4 regions of the Aminobacter sp. P9b genome follow, and region 4 is predicted to be linked to each of the others. Evidence: riboswitches for the same ligand, from Rfam matches in the RefSeq annotation. Region 4 holds a riboswitch; each other region holds the start of a gene.
What was found. A riboswitch is a leader RNA that binds a small molecule or an ion and turns the genes downstream of it on or off. The one in region 4 is predicted to bind cobalamin.

Region 1 (2,193 bases), 1.2 Mb from region 4:
GCTGCACGCCTTTGCCATGCGCCTGCTCGACCGCGACATACCGGGGCCGCTGATCTTCGATCCGCTGGTGGATTTTTCGAGGCCCGAGATGCAGGCGTGGCGGCGCCTCGCCAACTCACTGTTCCAGGCCGCGGAGAGGAAGACGGCTTCAGCGGGATCGGGCATCCAGAACGTTCTGTACGAGCAGCACCTCCTGGAACTGTTCCTGCGCAGCCAGCCCAGCAACATGAGCCTGTTCTTCGACGACCGGAGGCAAGGTGCGGCACCTCGCCATCTCAAGCGCGCCGAGGAGTTCATCCGCGCCCATGCCGCCTTGCCCATCGGGCTGCACGAGATCGCCGGCGCCGCCGGTGTCGCGCCCCGGACGCTGCAACTTGCCTACAGGAATGCCTTCGGCATCTCGCCGCTGCGCGCGCTGACGCGCGAACGCATGCGCCGCGCCCGCTTCGACCTGGTGGCGAGCGAAGCCACCGTCACCGATGTCGCTCTGAAATGGGGCTTCACCCACTTCGGCCGCTTCGCCGCCGAATACAGGCATGAATTCGGCGAGCTTCCGCGCGAGACGCGACAGGCGCGCCACGGCTTGGGCCGCGCCACGCACGAAATGGCCTGACGAACGTCCCGCTAGGATTTGGCCAGCGAGGGTTTGACAGGAGCGGCAGCGCGCAGCGTCTGCTTGCGACCGGTTGGCTCGTAGGCAAACTCATCGACCACACGGCCGCCGAGCAGGTGCTCGGCAACGATGCGGTCTATGGCGGCCTCGGTGACGCCGCCATAATAGGTCCCCTCGGGAAAGACCTGGATGACGGGGGCGAGGTTGCAGGGGCCGAGGCAGGTCGACTTGCAGCTCATGGTGCCGTCGCCGCTGACGCGCAGCTTCTGGCGGTCCTGCTGGTTGCGCAGGTGACCCCACATGAGATCGGCGCCGGCGGCGTTGCACGGGCCGCCCTGGCAGACCAGCACGCGACGTTTCTGTGCCGGGATCAGCGACCCCTCCGGCACCAGCTTTTCGGCAGGCGGAACGGGAGCAGCCACTTCTGCGGTTTCGACAAGCCCGGCCATCAGCGCCGGCAGGAGCGCACTGTCGGCGAGGCCCTGTGCGATGCGGACATTGGGCCATGGCGCGCCATCCTCGGCCTGCCAGCGGCGCAGCGACTTGGTGAGCCAGGCGGTGAAGCTCGGCTCGATCGGCAGCATCAGCGGCAGGATGAGAATGTCGGAGGCACCGGCCTCACGCAGGGCTCCGAGCGCCTCTCGCAGCGACGGCGTGCCCTGCTCTGTGAAGCCGAAGCTGGCACCGGCGACGCCGGGAAGCGTGGCCGCAAGGCCGGCGAGTTGCTGCATCTGCCTGTAGGGCGCAGCGGCAAAGGCCGACTTGGCGACCAGCAGCACATGCCTTTGCGGCGCGGAGTTGTTTTCGCTTGAGTTCGACACCTGCAATCCCTGACCAGCCGTAGCGGGATTGCGGCAACGCAGGCCAAAGCCGGTGCCGGATGGCTACCGTTTCAACCCGCGCTCCTGTGGTACACCCCGCCCACGGAACCTCACTTGGTCAGGCAGGTCTCCTGGCTCGCGGGTCGTTGCTTCATCGCCCGTCTTCCCGGCTTCATGCCAGTGACGTGGTGGGCAATGTGGCTATTCACCATTGGGCATGATCGTTTCCGAAAAGCGGAAACCACTTTTCGGGACCATGCCCTGACCGCTCACAGTTGCGGGGCAGCTTCGGCTTCTACCGAATTCCCTCTTAGCTCCCGCCGAGAGGCGGGAGAACCATAACCACGCGGCAAGCTATAGGCGCGCATCGACAAGTCAAGCGCCTAAAGCTGCTCCGACTATTCCGCCGCCTCGGCGAAGGCGGCAGGCACATAGTTGAGGATCGGTGCCAGCCAGCGCTCCGTCTCTGCAACCGACATGCCCTTGCGCTTGGCATAGTCCTCGACCTGGTCGCGCTCGACCTTGGCGACACCGAAATAATAGCTTTCCGGATGCGAGAGATAGAGGCCCGAGACCGACGAGCCCGGCCACATCGCCATGCTTTCCGTCAAAGTCACGCCGGCATTGTTCTCGGCGTCGAGCAGGCGGAACAAGGTCGTCTTTTCGGTGTGGTCGGGCTGCGCCGGATAGCCGGGCGCCGGGCGGATGCCGTGATAGGCCTCGCCGATCAGCTCGTCGCCCGACAGGCTTTCGTCCGTC
Region 2 (2,193 bases), 2.0 Mb from region 4:
ACTACATGCCGCTCTATTCGCGCCTCGGCCCCTACCCCATGGCGCTGCTCGACGATGCCATGCAGCCAAAGAAGCGCATGCTCTTCGAGTACTGGGCGCATGAAGCTTCCCTGCTGCCGTTGGAGACCTTTCCGCTTTTGCGCTGGCGCATGGCGCGGGCCGAGGACGGGATGTATGGCGGGCTTTCCAAGTTCGGCCGTGCGAACAGGCCCTACATAGAAGAGATCTTTCGCCAGGTTGTCGACCGCGGTCCGATCGCCGCGTCCGACATCGAAGGCGCCAAGGGTTCCGGCGGCTGGTGGGGCTGGAGCCAGGAGAAACATGCATTCGAATGGCTGTTCTGGGCCGGCCGCATCACCACCCATTCGCGCCGTGGCTTCGAGCGCCTTTACGATCTGCCCGAACGCGTCCTGCCTTCGGACATCCACGCACTTCCGATCCCGGCTCCGACTGATGCGCATCGCGAACTGCTGCGCATCTCGGCACGCGCCCATGGCGTGGCGACCGCGATCTGCCTGCGCGACTATTTCCGCCTGTCGCCTGCCGACATGAAGGGCCGCCTCGAAGAACTGGTCGAGATGGGCGAACTGATTCCCGTGCGTGTCGAGGGCTGGGATCGACAGGCCTATCTCCATGCCGAGGCCCGCATCCCGCGCAAGGTCCACGCACGCGCCCTCCTCGCCCCCTTCGACCCGCTTGTGTTCGAGCGCACGCGCGCCGAGCAGCTTTTCGACTTCCGCTATCGCATCGAGATCTACACGCCGGCGGAGAAGCGCCAGTACGGCTACTACGTTCTGCCCTTCCTGCTTGGCGAGCGCATCGTCGCCCGCGTCGACCTCAAGGCCGACCGTCCGGCGGGCGTGTTGCGTGTCCATGCCGCCTATGCCGAGCCTTGCGCGCCGGCGGACACGGCAAGCGAACTCCACGAAGAACTGAAGCAGATGCGCGACTGGCTCGGCCTCGAACGCATCGAGGTGACACCTGCCGGCGACCTCGGACCTGATCTGAGCGACATTGTTGGTCGTTCCATTGCGTTGACTCCACCCCACGCGAAAGCCTAAATCGCCGACAGACGGTCCTTCGCCCGCAACGGCGGAGGCTAAGAGGGAATGCGGTGCGGCGCATATGCGCCTAATCCGCGGCTGTCCCCGCAACTGTAAGCGACGAGCCAAGGCCGGTAACCACTGGGATGTCCTCCCGGGAAGGCGGTGCGAAGGCGACGACTCGCGAGCCAGGAGACCTGCCGTCTCAAACATTGATCCGATCGCCTGGCGGGTGTCCCAGGCAAGGAGCCTGGTATTTTGGAACTCGACGGCAATCTCTCGGTCGAAATTCTGGACGCATCCTGCGATGCTGCCGACGACGCGCGCTCCGCTGAAGTGACCATCCTCGTCTGCTCCTCCTGCCGCGACGAAACCGGGTCGGACGCCCATCCGCGCGCAGGAGAAAGACTTGCCGAATCCGCCCGCCGAACTGCGGCCAGCGAAGGCATCAACGTCCTCACTGTCGAATGCCTCGGCAACTGCAAGCGACGCCTGAGCGCAGCACTGATCCGCGACGGCGCATGGAGTTACGTCTTCGGCGACCTCAGCACGACGTCGGGCGAAGACCTCGTCACCGGCGCAAAGCTTTTCGCCACCTCGACCGACGGCCTCATCCCCTGGCGCGGCCGGCCCGACAGCCTCAAGCGCGGCCTCGTCGCGCGCATTCCTCCCCTCGCCCTTATCAAGGAAGACAAATGACCGCCTCCGTCGAACGCGTTCCCTGCACCGTCGTCACCGGCTTTCTCGGCGCCGGCAAGACCACCCTGCTGCGCAACATCCTCGAGAACTCCAAGGGCAAGCGCCTCGCCATCATCGTCAACGAGTTCGGCGATGTCGGCATTGACGGCGAGATTCTGAAGGGCTGCGGCGTTGAGGCTTGTCCCGAAGAAAACATCGTCGAACTGGCCAATGGCTGCATCTGCTGCACCGTCGCCGACGACTTCGTGCCCGCCCTCGACCAGATCCTATCGCTTTCGCCGAAGGTCGACCACATCCTGATCGAAACCTCGGGCCTGGCGCTGCCCAAGCCGCTGGTCCAGGCCTTCCAGTGGCCGAGCGTGAAAAGCCGTGTCACCGTCGACGGCGTCATCGCCGTGGTCGACGGTCCGGCCCTCGCCGCCGGCAAGGTGGCCTCCGATATGGAGGCGCT
Region 3 (2,193 bases), 1.3 Mb from region 4:
TTAGGCTTCGTGCCAAGTCTGGTCCGCCAACTTGAATCTCCCCGACGATCTGAGCCTTGAGCCCACGTATCGTCGCCTCGATGTCATTGTCGACAAGCGTGGCGTTGGGGCCGACTGACTTCAAAGAGCGCGACACGACCCACTTCGGCTGGCTCCGCCAGGCAGCCGCAAAGTCGCGCCTCGCCGCGTCCCACTCGGGATGATCCTCGTCCCAATAGCGCATGACCTCGTACAAATGGCGACCGTACACGCTACCCACCTGGTCGCGCGCCTGCTCGATGAAGTGATGGAAAAGCGTTGGGCTTGGCCCAAACGCCATGTGGTCGACGTAGCCGTCCAAGGACTGGTTCATTCCAAAAACGAGCTTCGCCATGATGCAAATCCTCCGCCCCAGCTCTTTTAGAATAGCTTGAACCGACGGTGCGTAGAAGCGGGCGATCGCTCTACACGCACTCGCCAAAGGGAATCCCATGCGGACTCTTGCGAAAGCACTCCCTGCAAACTGTCAGTCCCGACCTCGCGAGCGAGGAACGAGCGTCGGGAATCTATGCCGAGACGCGAAAGAAGCCAGACGCGGACGAGAACCGACAAGGGGGCATCGAGGTCCGCCGTCACCAGCCACGTCAAGCCGCGGTTCGACCAGCGCACAGGCCAGTGACGGTTTCTTTCAACCCGCTCTCGCCATCGCCGCCAAAGATCTCGCTCATGACCAGTTCCGCAAGCGGCAGCCGGCTGCCCCAGCCATGCCGTTCGAGATCAGGCCGCAGCGCAAACTCGCTGACCCGGCCGACGCAGAGATAGGCGACGGGCACGACATGTTCGGGAATGGCTAGCACCTGCTTGAGCGCCTCGCGGTCGATGATGCTGACCCAGCCGACACCGACGCCTTCGGCCCGCGCCGCCAGCCAGAAATTCTGCACCGCGCAGACGGTGCTGTAGAGGTCCATTTCGGGATTGTGCCATCGCCCCAGCGGCGAGTTCTGCGAGCGGCTGCGGTCGCAGGTGACCACGAGATTGAGCGGGCTCTCGCAGATGCCCTCGAGCTTGAGCTTGCGGTACAGCGCCTGCCGCTCCTCGGCGATATGGGGCAGTTCCTGCTGGCGTGCGGCCAGGAACAGGTCGCGGACCTTCTGCCTGCGCTGAAGATCGCGGATGACAATGAAGTTCCACGGCTGCATGAAACCCACCGACGGCGCGTGATGGGCTGCCATCAGCAGGCGCGCCAGTACCTCGTCGTCGAGCGGGTCGGGCAGGAAATGGCTACGCACGTCGCGCCTCGTGAAGATGGCGCGGTAGACGGCATCCTGCGCTGCCGTGTCGAAACAGCCTGAACTGGCATGGGTATGGTCGGCCGGCATCGCGTGTCCCCTGGCGAGCAATCGGTTTCCGCCGCTTGACCATGCGATGGACGATTTCTGCCGGGCCGGTCTTCTGGCTCGAGTTCAACCCGCCTTCGGCGCCTTCCCGTTCAACGAACAGTGGCTTTTGCCGATGCGGTCCCTCTTACAGCGTTGGGCACGCCACGGATTTTCACCGTGTTCCCGATTCTCCCGCATCGCTGCGGGCACCTGGCAGGAGATGTCTACACGGCACTGACGCCGATGGCCATCGCCCCGCGCGTCCAAACCTGGCGCGCGGGCGACATCTGAAGCGAAGTCAGCGACCCGGCTTCATCTCGTTGAGCAGGCCCTCGATGACACCCGCCATGCGCTCGTTGATATCCGTGCGCGACAGCGCAAAGGCGACGTTGGCCTCGACGAATCCTTCCGGTGAGCCGCAATCGAAGGTGCGGCCACGATAGTGGTAGCCGTAGAAGGACTGCTGCTTCTCGAGCTTGAGCATCGCATCGGTAAGCTGGATCTCGTCGCCGGCGCCGCGCTCCTGCTTGGCCAGGATGTCGAAGATCTCCGGCTGCAGGATGTAACGGCCGTTGATGAAGAGGTTCGAAGGCGCCGTCCCCTGCTTCGGCTTTTCCACCATGCCTTCGATCTCGAAGCCGGTGTGGACAGCCTTGCCCTTGCCGACGATGCCATATTTGTGCGCCTCGGCAGGGTCGCATTCCTGCACGGCGATGATGTTGTTGCCGGTCTCGGCATAGAGCTCGACCATCTCGCGCATGCAGCTCTTTTCCGACTGCATGATCATGTCGGGCAGAAGCAATGCGAAGGGCTCGTCGCCGACCAGCTCGCGCGC
Region 4 (2,193 bases):
CAGCGGCGTGGTGAAGTCGTAGCCGCGCGTGCCGAGGATGCTGCCGCCGATGGAGTAGTCGACGCCACCCTCGCTGCGGCCGCGCATATCGGCGGAGACATAGCCTCCCCAGGGATGGGTGACGCCTGTCGTGATGCTGGCGCAGGCACTGCGGCCGTCGGCACACTGGCCACCCTGCTTGGTGATGATGTTGACGACACCACCGATGGCGTCGGCGCCGTACTGGGCCGAATGCGGGCCTTTGGCGATCTCGATGCGCTCGATCGAGGCAAGGGGAATGTTGAAGATCGAACTGGTGCCGCTGGTTGCCGAGGCGGTGCGGACGCCGTCGACCAGCACCAGCGTCTGCCCGGCCGACATGCCGCGCAGGTAGACGTTGGAGGAAGCTCCCTGGCCGCCATAGCCGATGATCGAAACCCCGGTGTAGCGCTTGAGCAGCGACGGCAAGTCGGGCGCCGCCGACTTCTTGAGTTCCTCCTCATCGATGACGGTGACCGACGACGTCGAGCGAACGAGCGCCGTCTCGCGTCGCAGCGGCGTGGTAACGACCAGCGGCCGAAGTACGGTTGCATTTTCGGCCGCGGGCACCTGCTGCGCCTGGGATTGCGTTGGAATTGCCAGCGCAATTGCGCCGGCGGCCAGGGTAAGTCTCAGCAATTCTGCCCCCAAATGGTTCGGTGGGCGCGACAAGCATCGCACCCGGTTTCCAAACCGCAGGCAAGACAGGTCGGCAGGCAGACTTTGGGACAAGATTGACCCGGCGGCCTTCCGCATGCGGCAACACTTTTCAATGTCACCGCCACGGGCGACCGCGCCTGACCACACCCCGTGGACAAGCATGGGTGACCGGAACGGGCAGGTCTCCTGACTTCCGTGTCATCGCCTTTTTCCGCCTTCCCGAACGCACGAATGCGTTCAGTGGCATGATGGAAGAGGCTCAACGGTTACAGTTGCGGGGGCAGTCGCGGATTTGGCCTTCGGCCTCACCGCGTTCCCTTTTCATCCACCTCTCGGTGGAACCGATTCCGGGGTCGAAACTAGACAGTCGGCGGAAGCCTTGTCAATTGGCGCATTACTGTTCGTCGCATCGTTGCCTGCCGATGTCGTATATGAACTGTGCTGTTGTCGCGATCTCTACATCGTGGTGAAGCTTGCGCTATACTTGCCCCATGCAATGCTGGCCCCGTGCGGGACGAGCTTCCCTCGAACTGCCGCCGCAACTTCGATCTCTAGAGCTGGCCGCGATGCCAGCGCAGCGACATGCAGGACAGGCCGGCGTCGATCTTGCCGATCTCGGTGGTCTTGAGCGCGACCACCTTGTAGCCGAGTTTGTCGAGCATCTCGATGGTCCGGGGGTAATCGGCCCCGACCATCACCACGTCGTTGACGCGCAGCGCATTGGCGGCGGGCTCCTCGCCCTCGGGGATGAGCACCTCGCGAAAATCCTTGAACACGCCCGAACGCGCCAGCCGCTTTGTCGACAGCATGGTCTCGCTGTCGAGCAGCGAACAGTCGCTCTTGAAATGCAGCACGCCTTCCGGCGTCTGCACGACCTCGCCCTTGCGTCCGAGCCTCGCCAGGCTGGCGATCAGGCCGCCAGCGCCGGCGCGGTCGGTGCGCGCCGAAAGGCCGATCATCACGCTTTTCGGCGTTGTCAGAACGTCGCCGCCATCGGCGAAGCCGGGCGCGGGCAGGTCGAGCACCGTCTCGAACATCTTTCGCAGCGTCGGTGCGATTTCAGCCGTTTCGTGGACCCGGGTCTCGGCGCCTGGACGGAGCAGGATCGCCCCTTCGGGAAACACCAATGCCGGGTCCTCGACGAAGATCGAATCCGGGAAGCTTTCCAGCGCCGGCAACACCGTCACCTCGACGCCAGCCGCGCGCAGGGCAGCGACATAGGCCGTATGCTCGGCCTTGACGCCGTCGAAGGTCGGGTTGCCGCGGTCATCGGCGCGCAGGCCGTTGACCACCGATCGCGCCGGCTCGCGCACAATGGCCGCTGTGAATTCGTAGACCGCTGGCTTGGACGTCATCTCGGTGCGCTCATGCTGGTGGGGCGAGGATTGCAGCCTGCCCGAAACGGCGTTGCATGTCGACGGGCAGGCAATGGGCCAGCGATCATGTCGTGCAGAGCCGCTATTGCCCCTGCGCGCGCCTGAATTCGCTCGGCGACTGGCCGGCGATGCGGCGGAA

Region 1: another riboswitch for cobalamin. It lies ahead of WHT83_RS23210 ((2Fe-2S) ferredoxin domain-containing protein); the one in region 4 lies ahead of WHT83_RS05030 (TonB-dependent receptor domain-containing protein).
Region 2: another riboswitch for cobalamin. It lies ahead of WHT83_RS19270 (DUF1636 family protein); the one in region 4 lies ahead of WHT83_RS05030 (TonB-dependent receptor domain-containing protein).
Region 3: another riboswitch for cobalamin. It lies ahead of bluB (5,6-dimethylbenzimidazole synthase); the one in region 4 lies ahead of WHT83_RS05030 (TonB-dependent receptor domain-containing protein).

What each region holds. Positions count from the first base shown of each region.
Region 1 is NZ_CP150082.1:4,707,845-4,710,037, forward strand. It holds gene WHT83_RS23205 (AraC family transcriptional regulator) at 1-613, shown strand, start outside; gene WHT83_RS23210 ((2Fe-2S) ferredoxin domain-containing protein) at 625-1,434, opposite strand; cobalamin riboswitch at 1,538-1,790, opposite strand; gene metH (methionine synthase) at 1,833-2,193, opposite strand, start outside.
Region 2 is NZ_CP150082.1:3,908,212-3,910,404, forward strand. It holds gene WHT83_RS19265 (winged helix-turn-helix domain-containing protein) at 1-1,061, shown strand, start outside; cobalamin riboswitch at 1,057-1,263, shown strand; gene WHT83_RS19270 (DUF1636 family protein) at 1,332-1,742, shown strand; gene cobW (cobalamin biosynthesis protein CobW) at 1,739-2,193, shown strand, end outside.
Region 3 is NZ_CP150082.1:4,685,564-4,687,756, forward strand. It holds gene WHT83_RS23115 (dihydrofolate reductase family protein) at 1-373, opposite strand, end outside; gene bluB (5,6-dimethylbenzimidazole synthase) at 624-1,358, opposite strand; cobalamin riboswitch at 1,404-1,587, opposite strand; gene galU (UTP--glucose-1-phosphate uridylyltransferase GalU) at 1,657-2,193, opposite strand, start outside.
Region 4 is NZ_CP150082.1:1,008,061-1,010,253, forward strand. It holds gene WHT83_RS05030 (TonB-dependent receptor domain-containing protein) at 1-840, opposite strand, end outside; cobalamin riboswitch at 837-1,039, opposite strand; gene WHT83_RS05035 (dimethylarginine dimethylaminohydrolase family protein) at 1,230-2,033, opposite strand; gene WHT83_RS05040 (AraC family transcriptional regulator) at 2,137-2,193, opposite strand, start outside.